Regions from separate parts of the Vibrio sp. 2033 genome, predicted to be linked through region 1. Evidence: predicted binding sites of a transcription regulator. Region 1 holds the regulator's gene; the other holds the start of a gene.
The links. Region 1 encodes CRP, which controls carbon source genes, mostly activating them, when cyclic AMP is high. Its sites were predicted from a motif close to TGTGANNNNNNTCACA; they were not measured.
Positions count from the first base shown of each region.

Region 2: a site for CRP is predicted at 2,852-2,867, ahead of gltB (glutamate synthase large subunit). Genes of this name have one in related genera too.

Region 1 covers NZ_JAWOVC010000025.1:15,758-21,169, reverse strand. The annotation lists gene astA (arginine N-succinyltransferase) at 1-730, shown strand, start outside; gene astD (succinylglutamate-semialdehyde dehydrogenase) at 759-2,216, shown strand; gene R7P74_RS21770 (DUF1338 domain-containing protein) at 2,465-3,256, shown strand; gene crp (cAMP-activated global transcriptional regulator CRP) at 3,393-4,025, opposite strand; gene R7P74_RS21760 (phosphoribulokinase) at 4,266-5,135, opposite strand; gene R7P74_RS21755 (YheU family protein) at 5,261-5,412, opposite strand, start outside.
Region 2 covers NZ_JAWOVC010000004.1:267,763-273,174, forward strand. The annotation lists gene gltB (glutamate synthase large subunit) at 1-2,595, opposite strand, end outside; gene R7P74_RS08740 (TIGR01212 family radical SAM protein) at 3,147-4,106, shown strand; gene R7P74_RS08745 (sensor domain-containing diguanylate cyclase) at 4,142-5,412, shown strand, end outside.

The DNA of each region.
Region 1 (5,412 bases):
GCACTCGTCGCCAAAGCTTGGCGTTAACAACGTCGTTAAACTGCTTACTTTTGGTAATAACTACACGGGTAACAGCGAAATTTGTACCTTGTTCTTGCGTGAGAAATTCCGCCAAGGTCTGAATGGTCGTCTAATGTCGAAGTGTCGTTTCCTAATGATGGCAGAGCACCCAGAGCGCTTCTCTGAAACGATCTTTGCGGAGATGCGTGGCGTTTCAGACGACGAGGGTAATTCACCATTCTGGCAATGGCTTCAAGAGCATTTCTTCTCTATCGATTTCACGCTTGCAGATTACCTGACAGGCATCGGCAAGAAAGGCTTTATCGCCGACTTGATGCCGAAACTGCCTATTTACATCAACCTGCTCAGCCCAGAAGCGCAAGCCGTGATTGGTCAAGTACATGACAACACGCGTCCAGCGCTGAAGCTGCTTGAGCGTGAAGGTTTTACCAACCGAGGCTACGTCGACATCTTCGATGGTGGCCCAACGGTTGAGTGTGATCTGCGTAATATTGAGTCGGTACGTCATTCATTCCGCGCGCAAGTCAAAATCTCTGGACATTCCAGCACACAAGACTTCTTGATGTGTAATTCATCTTTCGAGAACTTCCGTGCGACAGTCACTAAAGCGGCGTATGACGCAGAAACACAAAGCGTAATGATCGCACCAGACGTTGCGGATGCACTTTCGGTTGAAGAAGGGGATTTCGTTCGCCTTCTTCCGCAGTAACAGACGACAGAATTTAAGGATAGAAACAATGACACATTGGATTGCAGGTGAATGGGTACAAGGTCAGGGTGAAGCATTTACGTCTCTGTCGCCGTACAACCAAGAAGTGATCTGGCAAGGCAAAGGTGCAACGGCAGAGCAGGTGAACCAGGCGGTATCTGCAGCGCGTGAAGCGTTTATTGACTGGAAAAAGCGTCCATTTTCAGAGCGTGAGGCAATCGTGTTGGCTTTTGCGGAGAAAGTAAAAGAGAACAGCGAAAAAATCGCCGAAGTGATTGCCAAAGAAACCGGTAAGCCGATTTGGGAAACGCGCACTGAAGCAGCAGCCATGGCAGGTAAAATTGCCATTTCGATTCGCGCTTATCATGACCGCACTGGTGAGGCGAGCCGTGAAGCAGCAGGCAACCAAATCGTATTGCGCCACCGCCCATTGGGCGTGATGGCGGTGTTTGGTCCTTACAACTTCCCAGGCCACCTACCAAATGGTCACATTGTGCCTGCGCTACTGGCTGGTAACACGGTAGTCTTCAAACCGTCTGAGCAAACGCCATGGACGGGTGAATTGGCGATGAAGCTATGGGAAGAAGCCGGTCTGCCGAAAGGCGTGATTAACCTTGTTCAAGGCGCGAAAGAAACTGGTATCGCCCTAGCTGACGCAAAAGGCATTGATGGCGTACTGTTTACGGGTAGCGCGAATACGGGGCATGTATTACACCGTCAATTTGCGGGTCAACCAGGCAAGATGCTCGCACTAGAAATGGGTGGTAATAACCCGATGGTGATCTCTGATAAATATGGTGATTTGGATGCCACGGTTTACACCATCATCCAGTCAGCGTTTATCAGTGCTGGGCAGCGTTGTACGTGTGCTCGTCGTTTGTATGTGCCATTGGGTGAAAAAGGCGATGCGCTTATCACCAAACTCGTTGAAGCGACACGCAATATTCGCGTAGACCAACCATTTGCAGAACCTGCGCCATTTATGGGACCGCAAATTTCGGTCGCGGCAGCCAAGTTTATTCTTGATGCACAAGCTAATCTACAGTCTCTTGGCGGTGAAAGCTTGATTGAAGCGAAAGCAGGAGAGGCGGCGTTTGTTTCTCCTGGTATCATTGATGTAACGAACATTGCTGAGTTACCAGATGAAGAATACTTCGGCCCACTTCTGCAAGTGGTGCGCTACGAAGGATTAGACAAAGCCGTGGCGCTAGCAAACGATACGCGCTTTGGCTTATCTGCTGGTTTGGTTTCAACCGACGACCAAGAATGGGAATACTTCGTTGACCACATTCGTGCAGGAATCGTGAACCGTAACCGCCAGCTTACTGGTGCAAGCGGTGATGCGCCATTTGGTGGTCCGGGGGCGTCGGGTAACTTGCGCCCAAGCGCTTACTACGCAGCAGATTACTGTGCGTACCCAATGGCATCAATGGAAGGTCAAGAAACTGTCTTGCCTGCAACATTGAGTCCAGGTGTAGTGCTATAAGTTTTAATAATAGAGTCGCAACTATGCATTGCGGCTCACCTTGCCGGCGCATCATTTAGGTATGGGTTGTAGTGATCGTTGGCAGAACACGAAAAGTGAGCAAAGACTCGGAAAAGCGTGTTGACTGACTGGCATTTACCGTCACAGGTTGATGGTTGCTCGTTCATTATTCTGGACAACTTTTGTTGTGAACGAGCAGCCAACTTCCGCTTACCTTTAAACTCTACATCTCGTAACAAGGAGTCGTTATGACGCCCGATGTGTTATTTGAATCGCTATGGCAAGATTACATTCAACGTCTTTGCCCTTCGGCGGCTAAAGTGCATCAGCTGCTTCAAGAAGATGAGCCTCTGATTAATGATCATATAGCTTTACGTACCTTCAATATCGCGCCTCTTGGTATTGAAACTCTAGCTAAGCCATTTGTAGCTATCGGTTACAAGGCGTGTGGTGATTACGTTTTCGAAAGCAAAAAGCTGGTTGCTAAGCACTATGAGCACCCAGATCCGAAGCAACCTAAAGTATTTATTAGTGAGCTAAAAGTTGAAGAGTGCTCTCCTGAGCTACAAGAGATTGTGAAAAATTTGATGGCACAAGTCGATGTTGACAAGCTGAACGATAGCGCATTCTTACATGGTGGACGCTTGTGGGATTTAAGCTTTGCTGATTACCAAACGTTGGCTAAAGAAAGTGAGTACGCATCTTGGCTTGCGGCGCATGGTTACGGAGCAAACCACTTCACGGTGAGCGTTAACCAGCTCAATGAATATGAAGAAGTGAAGCAGGTAAACGATCATCTGCGTACCGCTGGGTTTACCATTAATGAAAATGGTGGTGAAGTGAAGGGCACTCCTGAGGTGTTGCTAGAGCAGTCATCGACCATGGCAGATAAAGTAGCGGTTCGTTTTAGCGAAGGCACTGAAATTATCCCTGGCGGGTTTTATGAATTTGCTAAGCGCTATCCGATGGAAAATGGTGATTTGTACCCAGGTTTCGTGGCCGCTTCAGCTGACAAAATCTTTGAAAGTACGAATGGCTAAGTTTTAGGGTTAACCTGTTAAGCTTACTCATTAGTGTTCGCTGCACCCTATCTCATTTGGTCATGAGCAAATAAAAAGCCACCAATGTTGCCATTGGTGGCTTTTATAATTTTGTTCGTGTCACTCTAGTTTGAGATTAACGAGTACCGTAAACCACGATGGTTTTACCGTGAGCAGAGATTAGGTTCTGCTCTTCTAGCATCTTCAAGATACGACCTACTGTCTCACGAGAACAGCCAACAATTTGACCGATTTCTTGACGAGTGATCTTGATTTGCATGCCGTCTGGGTGAGTCATTGCGTCTGGTTGTTTTGCAAGGTTCAGAAGCGTCTGAGCGATACGACCAGTTACGTCTAGGAACGCCAGGTCACCCACTTTTTGGCTAGTTACTTGAAGACGACGAGCCATCTGCGCAGAAAGACGCATTAGGATGTCTGGGTTTACTTGGATAAGCTGACGGAACTTCTTGAAAGAAATTTCAGCAACTTCACAAGGAGATTTAGCACGAACCCAAGCTGTGCGCTCTTGGTCTTCCTCGAATAGACCAAGTTCACCAATAAAGTCTCCTTGGTTTAGGTAAGAAAGGATCATCTCCTTACCTTCTTCGTCTTTGATAAGAACCGCAACAGAACCTTTAACGATGTAGTACAAAGTTTCTGCCTTTTCGCCCGCGTGAATTAGCGTGCTCTTTGAAGGGTACTTATGAATATGACAGTGTGAAAGAAACCACTCTAATGTTGGGTCGGTTTGAGGTTTACCTAGAACCATAATATCTCACTTCCTCTGCAGGGTACGCTTGCGCTATCCATATTTTAGCTAAGCCTGAATTAGGCCTACTAGAATAAGAGCACTTTTTATATGCTGCAAGCTCTCTTGTGTTTCGGTAAGAAATAGTATCCTTTTTCGAAAACGATTTCTTGATTTTAATCGTGCCATGATTGAGATTTTGTAAGCAAAACTGTGCACATGATCACGGTATGAAAAGTAAACATCTTCGCAGGCAGGTTTTTAGCCAATTTTCCCTGTTTCGATGAGCTGTTGTAGGATAGGCCGAACTATGAGCTCCATTGCAAAGCTCATCTTACCGCCGGGTACGACAATCGTGTTGTGGCGTGACATGAATGAGCCATCAATCATGGCCAGCAGATATGGGAAGTCGACATTCTTGATACCGCGTAGGCGAATCACCACAAAACTCTCATCCAAACTAGGGATGCCTTTTGCATTAAGTGGGTTGGAAGTATCAACGGTCGGTACGCGCTGGAAGTTGATGTGAGTACGAGAAAACTGCGGAGTGATATAGTTGAGGTAATCGTCCATGGATCGCACGATTGAGTCCATCACCGCTTCACGCGAATGGCCGCGATCGCGAGTGTCACGTACGAATTTTTGGATCCACTCTAAGTTCACAATCGGCACCATGCCAATTAAGAAATCCACATGTTGAGCAACATTAACATCGCCATCGACCACGCCACCATGTAACCCTTCATAAAACAGCACGTCGCTGTTTTCGGGTAAGTCTTGCCACGGTGTAAACGTGCCTGGCATTTGATTGTAGGGAACCGCTTCGTCAAACGTGTGCAGATAACGGCGCACGCTGCCAGTACCGTCATGCCCGAACTTACGGAAAAACTCTTCTAATCCCGGGAAGTCATTAGCTTGTGGGCCAAAGTAGCTAATGTGTCGACCTTGCTCGCGGGCTTTGCGAATTTCGATGTCCATTTCTGGGCGAGTAAAGCGATGGAAGCTATCGCCTTCAACCCATGCGGGTTTAACGTTCATCATATTGAACATTTTACGGAAGGCTTCAGATGTAGTGGTCGTGCCGGCACCGGACGAACCAGTAACCGCAATAATTGGGTGTTTAGCTGACATGACAAACCTTGTCGAAAATTACTTACCTGTAATGTGCAGTAGAGTTACTACTGCACGGTCGATATCCCACTATAGCACGTAACAATACCTTGTCATCGAGTGGGATACGGTAAAATGTGAAGGGTCTAAAATTTTGTTTTATGCTGAATATCGACGGTTTCGTGTAGCTCAGAGAACACGATAACCGCTTCACCTTTTTCCAATTGAGCTTTAACTTGATCAATTTTGTCTTGCAAAGAAACCTCGACGGTTCCGTAATCCGTTCCTTCGCGTAAGA
Region 2 (5,412 bases), on a different contig from region 1:
AGGGTTCTTAATGAACTCAAGTTGACTACGCAGAGTTACCGCGTTGTCGCCTTGCTTATCTACAGCAGTCGCGTATTGCTTGAACTGATCGTAGTTCTTGTTGCGCGTAGACTCTTGCAGTAGAGAAATAGTTTCTGGGTTGAATAGGTGCTTCTCACCACGCTGTTTCCATTGGTAAACACCACCAACATCCAGCATTTGAATTGGGATTTCGCGTTGTGGGTAACCGATGCGGTGACGGATCAGTACTTCTTTGGCGATATCATCAAGGGTGAGACCTTGGATACGAGAAACTGTACCTGTGAAGTATTTGTCGACCACTGATTTGTGGATGCCCAAGGCTTCGAAGATTTGCGCACCATGGTACGACTGTAGCGTTGAGATACCCATCTTCGAGAAGATCTTCAGAAGACCGCCATTGATCGCTTTACGATAGTTGTTGAACAGATCGCGAGGGTTCGCTTCTGGATCCAACTTCTTAGTACGTTGAAGCTCAATGATGGTTTCAATCACTAGGTATGGGTTAACTGCATTCGCACCGTAACCAAGTAGCGTTGCAAAGTGGTGCGTTTCACGTGCGTCACCGGTTTCAACCACGATGTCACACTTCGCACGCAGACCTTTACGGATCAAATGGTGGTGTACTGCACCAACCGCCAGCATTGCTGGGATCGCCGCGTGGTTTGAGTTCACTGCACGGTCAGTTAGTAGGATGATTGAGTAACCATCGATAACCGCGTCTTCTGCATATTGGCAGATACGTTTTAGTGCTCGCTCAAGCTTGCCTTGATCTTCATTGGCTTGGAACACGATATCCAGCGTCTTCGCTTGCAGGTGCTCGTTATCGATCGCACGCAGTTTTTCAAGCTCTGAGTTCGCCAGAACAGGTGATTCTAATTCTACTTTCTGACAGTGAAGTGGTGTTTCAGTCAGAAGGTTTTGGTCTTTACCCAAGTAAGTGTTCAGCGACATAACCATACGCTCACGGATCGGGTCGATCGGTGGGTTAGTTACCTGTGCAAACAGCTGCTTGAAGTAGTTTGAAAGATGCTGAGATTGATGAGATAGAACCGCAAGAGGCCAGTCGGCACCCATTGCTGATAATGGTTCTTTCGCGTCATTCGCCATTGGAACGATGATTTCGTTCACTTCTTCAGTGCTTACGCCAAACGCTTGTTGGCGGTGTAGAAGGTGTTCTGGCTTAGGTTGGCTGAACTGGTTGCTCGCATCTGGCAGCTTCTTCAAGCTCAGTAGGTTTTCTTCTACCCACTTCTCGTAAGGCTGCGCTGTTGCAATGGTGTCTTTCACTTCTTCATCGGAGATGATGCGACCTTGCTCTAGGTCTGCAACGAAGATACGACCTGGTTGTAGGCGACCACGGAACTCAACGTTTTCTGGTTCTATATCCACAACACCAGATTCAGATGCCATCACTAGGAAGTTATCTTTGGTCACTGTGTAGCGAGAAGGGCGCAAACCGTTACGGTCTAGTGTCGCACCAACTTGAACACCATCAGTAAAACATACGGAAGCCGGGCCATCCCATGGTTCCATGATGTTCGCATGGTACTGATAGAACGCGCGACGCTTAGGATCCATGTTTTTGTTTTCTTGCCATGCTTCCGGAATCATCATCATCAATGCGTGTGGCAGGCTGCGACCAGACAGAACTAGGAGCTCAAGTGCCATATCGAAGTTAGATGAATCCGAGCTGCCTTCCTGACAGATTGGAAGAAGCATGTCGATTTCAGCCTGAGTAAACAGGTCTGATTCTAGGATTGCTTCACGGGCTTTCATCCAGTTCAAGTTACCGCGAACTGTATTGATTTCACCGTTGTGGGCAATGTAACGGAAAGGCTGTGCAAGACGCCATTTCGGGAAGGTATTGGTAGAGAAACGAGAGTGTACCAGTGCCAGTGCAGTCACCATGGTCGGGTTTTGTAGATCAAGGAAGTACTGAGGTACTTGCTCGGTCGTTAACTGACCTTTGTACACCAATGTCTTGTAAGACATGGAGTTAATGTAGAAGTCGTCACCAATGTTCGAAACGCTTTCTAGGCAAACACGTACAGTATAGTTACGAAGTACGTACAGTTTGCGTTCTAGTTCTTCAGGTGTGATGCCAGGGCCACCAGAGATAAACACATGCTCAAACTGAGGCTCTGTGCTTAGTGGGTCTGCACCGATCATTGAGTTATCGGTTGGTAAAACGCGGTAGCCGATAACTTCAAGATCTAGACGCTGTGCATTACGTTCTAGAATGTCACGGCATTGCTCGCGTTTGTATTCGTCTTTCGGGAAAAGAACGACACCAACACCATACTTTTCAAACGAAGGCAGTTTAATGCCTAGCTTAACGGCTTCTTCTAATAGGAATTCATGAGGTTTTTGTAGCAAGATACCCGCACCGTCACCGCTGCATGGGTCACAACCTTGACCACCACGGTGTTCCATGCGAGCCAGCATATCCAATGCTTGAGTCACTACTTCATGAGATTTACGGTTTTTAAGGTGAGCAACAAAACCGATACCGCAAGCGTCATGCTCCAGTTCCGGAGTGTACAGACCCTGTGGATTTTGCTCTCTATCTACCATAGATACATCCTTCCAGTTCAATGTCGACGCAAAAGTACCGGGCAGCAAATACTACCTAGACTATTGATTACGTCTTGTCCTTTATATTTATTATCGCCACCGATCTAGGTTGACCGGTCTTGATTCCTTTCCGTATCTCGCAGGAAAAGTTTTGCGAGAAAAACAATCCTTGGTGGTATCCCTTTATTTATTATCACTATCTAGTGATTTATATAGGTAGGAGTGGGATAACACCGACAAATCCCGCAGTGTGCTTTGTAATAAAAGTCACAAAAATAACGGGGTTGTGTAAGTATCCTACAATTTTGTCACTTCAGAATGCAATGAAAAAGTCGGCGTTGTGACCCAATTTTTTCGTTTAATTATGCATTTTTAGTTTAACATTTACGCAACATGAACGATTTTTGCCTTTAATTATGCAAGTTTATTGATTTTGACCCGCATGATGGGTGTTTGAATTGATTAATATTGTGTGTTTTTTCTTGCAGGGATGTAATTTATTTACACAGATCGTAGTGAGATTGATTACGATTTATTGTTGGTGAGAATTTATGCAGTTACATGAGTTGGTCAATACAATCGGCCAAGATCTTCAGCGTCGATACGGTGAAAAGGTTCATAAGTTAACATTGCACGGTGGATTTAGTTGCCCTAACCGCGATGGCACGATTGGGCGGGGAGGATGTACATTTTGCAATGTGGCTTCGTTTGCAGATGAAGAAGTCCAGATAAAAAGCATTCACGAACAGTTAAAAGATCGCGCAGGTGAAATTCACAGAGCGAAGAAGTATCTCGCTTATTTTCAGGCCTACACCAGTACCTATGCAGAAGTACAAGTTCTCAAAAACATGTATGAGGAAGCACTAAAGGCTGCAGACATGGTTGGTCTTTGTGTGGGGACGCGTCCTGATTGCGTCCCTGATGCGGTATTGGATTTACTGTCGGGCTATGTACAGCAAGGTTATGAGATTTGGCTAGAGCTAGGTCTTCAAACTGCCAACAATGACACCCTCAAGCGTATCAACCGTGGTCATGATTTTGAGTGTTATGCCGAAATCACTAAGCGTGCGCGAACACTCGGAATCAAGGTTTGTACTCACTTAATTGTGGGTTTACCCAAAGAAACCCGCGCCGAAAATATTGAAACGCTGCAAAAAGTGTTGGCCGTGGGAACGGATGGCATCAAGTTACATGGCTTGCATATTGTCGAAGGTAGCACCATGGCGAAAGCTTGGCGTGCTGGAAAGCTAGAAGCCCCTGAATTAGAAGAATATGTTGCGATCGCCAGTGAAATGATTCGTATGACACCACCAGATGTGATTTATCATCGCGTTTCATCAGCAGCCAGGAGGCCCACGTTATTATCGCCTCTGTGGTGTGAAAACCGTTGGCTAGCGATGACGGAAATTGGTCGAGATCTCAGTGCTCATGGTGCTCAAGGGAGTCTTACGGGGAATACCTTTATCTATACTAAACCGGAATTAATAGCAGATCGCTCAATAAATAACTGATATATTTTAACCAGTGTTCTTTGAAGGTTTAAACGATGGATCAGTTACTCAATTGGCTTTGGGGTGGTCAAGGCGGTTATGGCTATGTCGTCTTGTTGTTAATCGCAGGCGTGTGCGCGTTAGCACTGATCTATTTGCACTTTCAGACATCACTTAAGCAACTAGTAACGGATTCTCCCTATCCAGTCATAGTGGTGGACACTAGCCATGCTCAGCTCTTGCTATCTAACCAGGCTGCGATGCAGTTGTTAGGCATTCGCTCTTTGGGAACGGGGTATTTGTATCCTGCTTTATTCGATATTCATGAGCTTGAGCAGTTTCTCGAACGCTTCTCTAGTCGTCATTTTCGTCAGCAGGCTTTTGACTGGCGACTATCTGATAGTGAATCTATTAAAGTGGAGCTGTCAGGCAGAAAGAGTTTATTGCGCAATCATCGAGTTTGGATTCTTTATGCTCAGCCATATCAAGCCACTCACCAAGAGCAGCAACAAGAACTTGCCCAATTAATCATCGCACGTTCGGCATTAGACTCACTTTCAGAGCTGATTTGTACCCAAGACCGCCAAGGCAATCTGTTAACGACCAATCGAGCATTTGATCAATTCTGGCAAGGGCGAAGGGAAGAAGCTTGCGCATCCAAGGCCTTGGGTGAGATGACCAGAAAAAGCGAACGTAAATGGACAACGGATCCACAAGGTCGAAGTTGCTTATTGGAAGTCAATCAAAACTCTCTTGTTTCGCCGAGTGGTGAGCTTATCGGTACGCTGTCTATTAGTCATGACGTGACTGAATGGCACAAGATGCAACAGAATCTGCGAGATGAAATGGAGCGTCGCAAAGATACTGAGGTGGCGCTAGCGCAAAGAGATACTATCTTACAAACGATTCTGGATGCCAGTCCGGACTCTATTGGTATTTTCAATGAGAACATGGTCTATCAAGCGTGTAATCAGCCTTTTGTTAAGGCGTTAGGCATTTCAAAAATTTCTGATTTGATAGGTAAGCGCCTCCAAGACGTTATTCCTAAAGAGATGTACGCGCGCTTAGCAGACAGTGACTTAGAAGCATTACGCCAGTTAGAGCCAGTTCGATACATAGATAAAGTCGTGAGTAGTGATGGTAAAAGTACGTGGTTTGATGTGGTGAAATCGCCTTTTAAAGATAAAGCATCAGGAACGAATGGTGTGCTGATCATGGCGCGTGATATTTCTGAGCGTTATCTTGCAGAACAAAAGTTGGAAAAAGCCAACCTAGAGTTAGAAAAATTGAGCTTTATGGATAGCTTAACTCAAGTATCGAACCGACG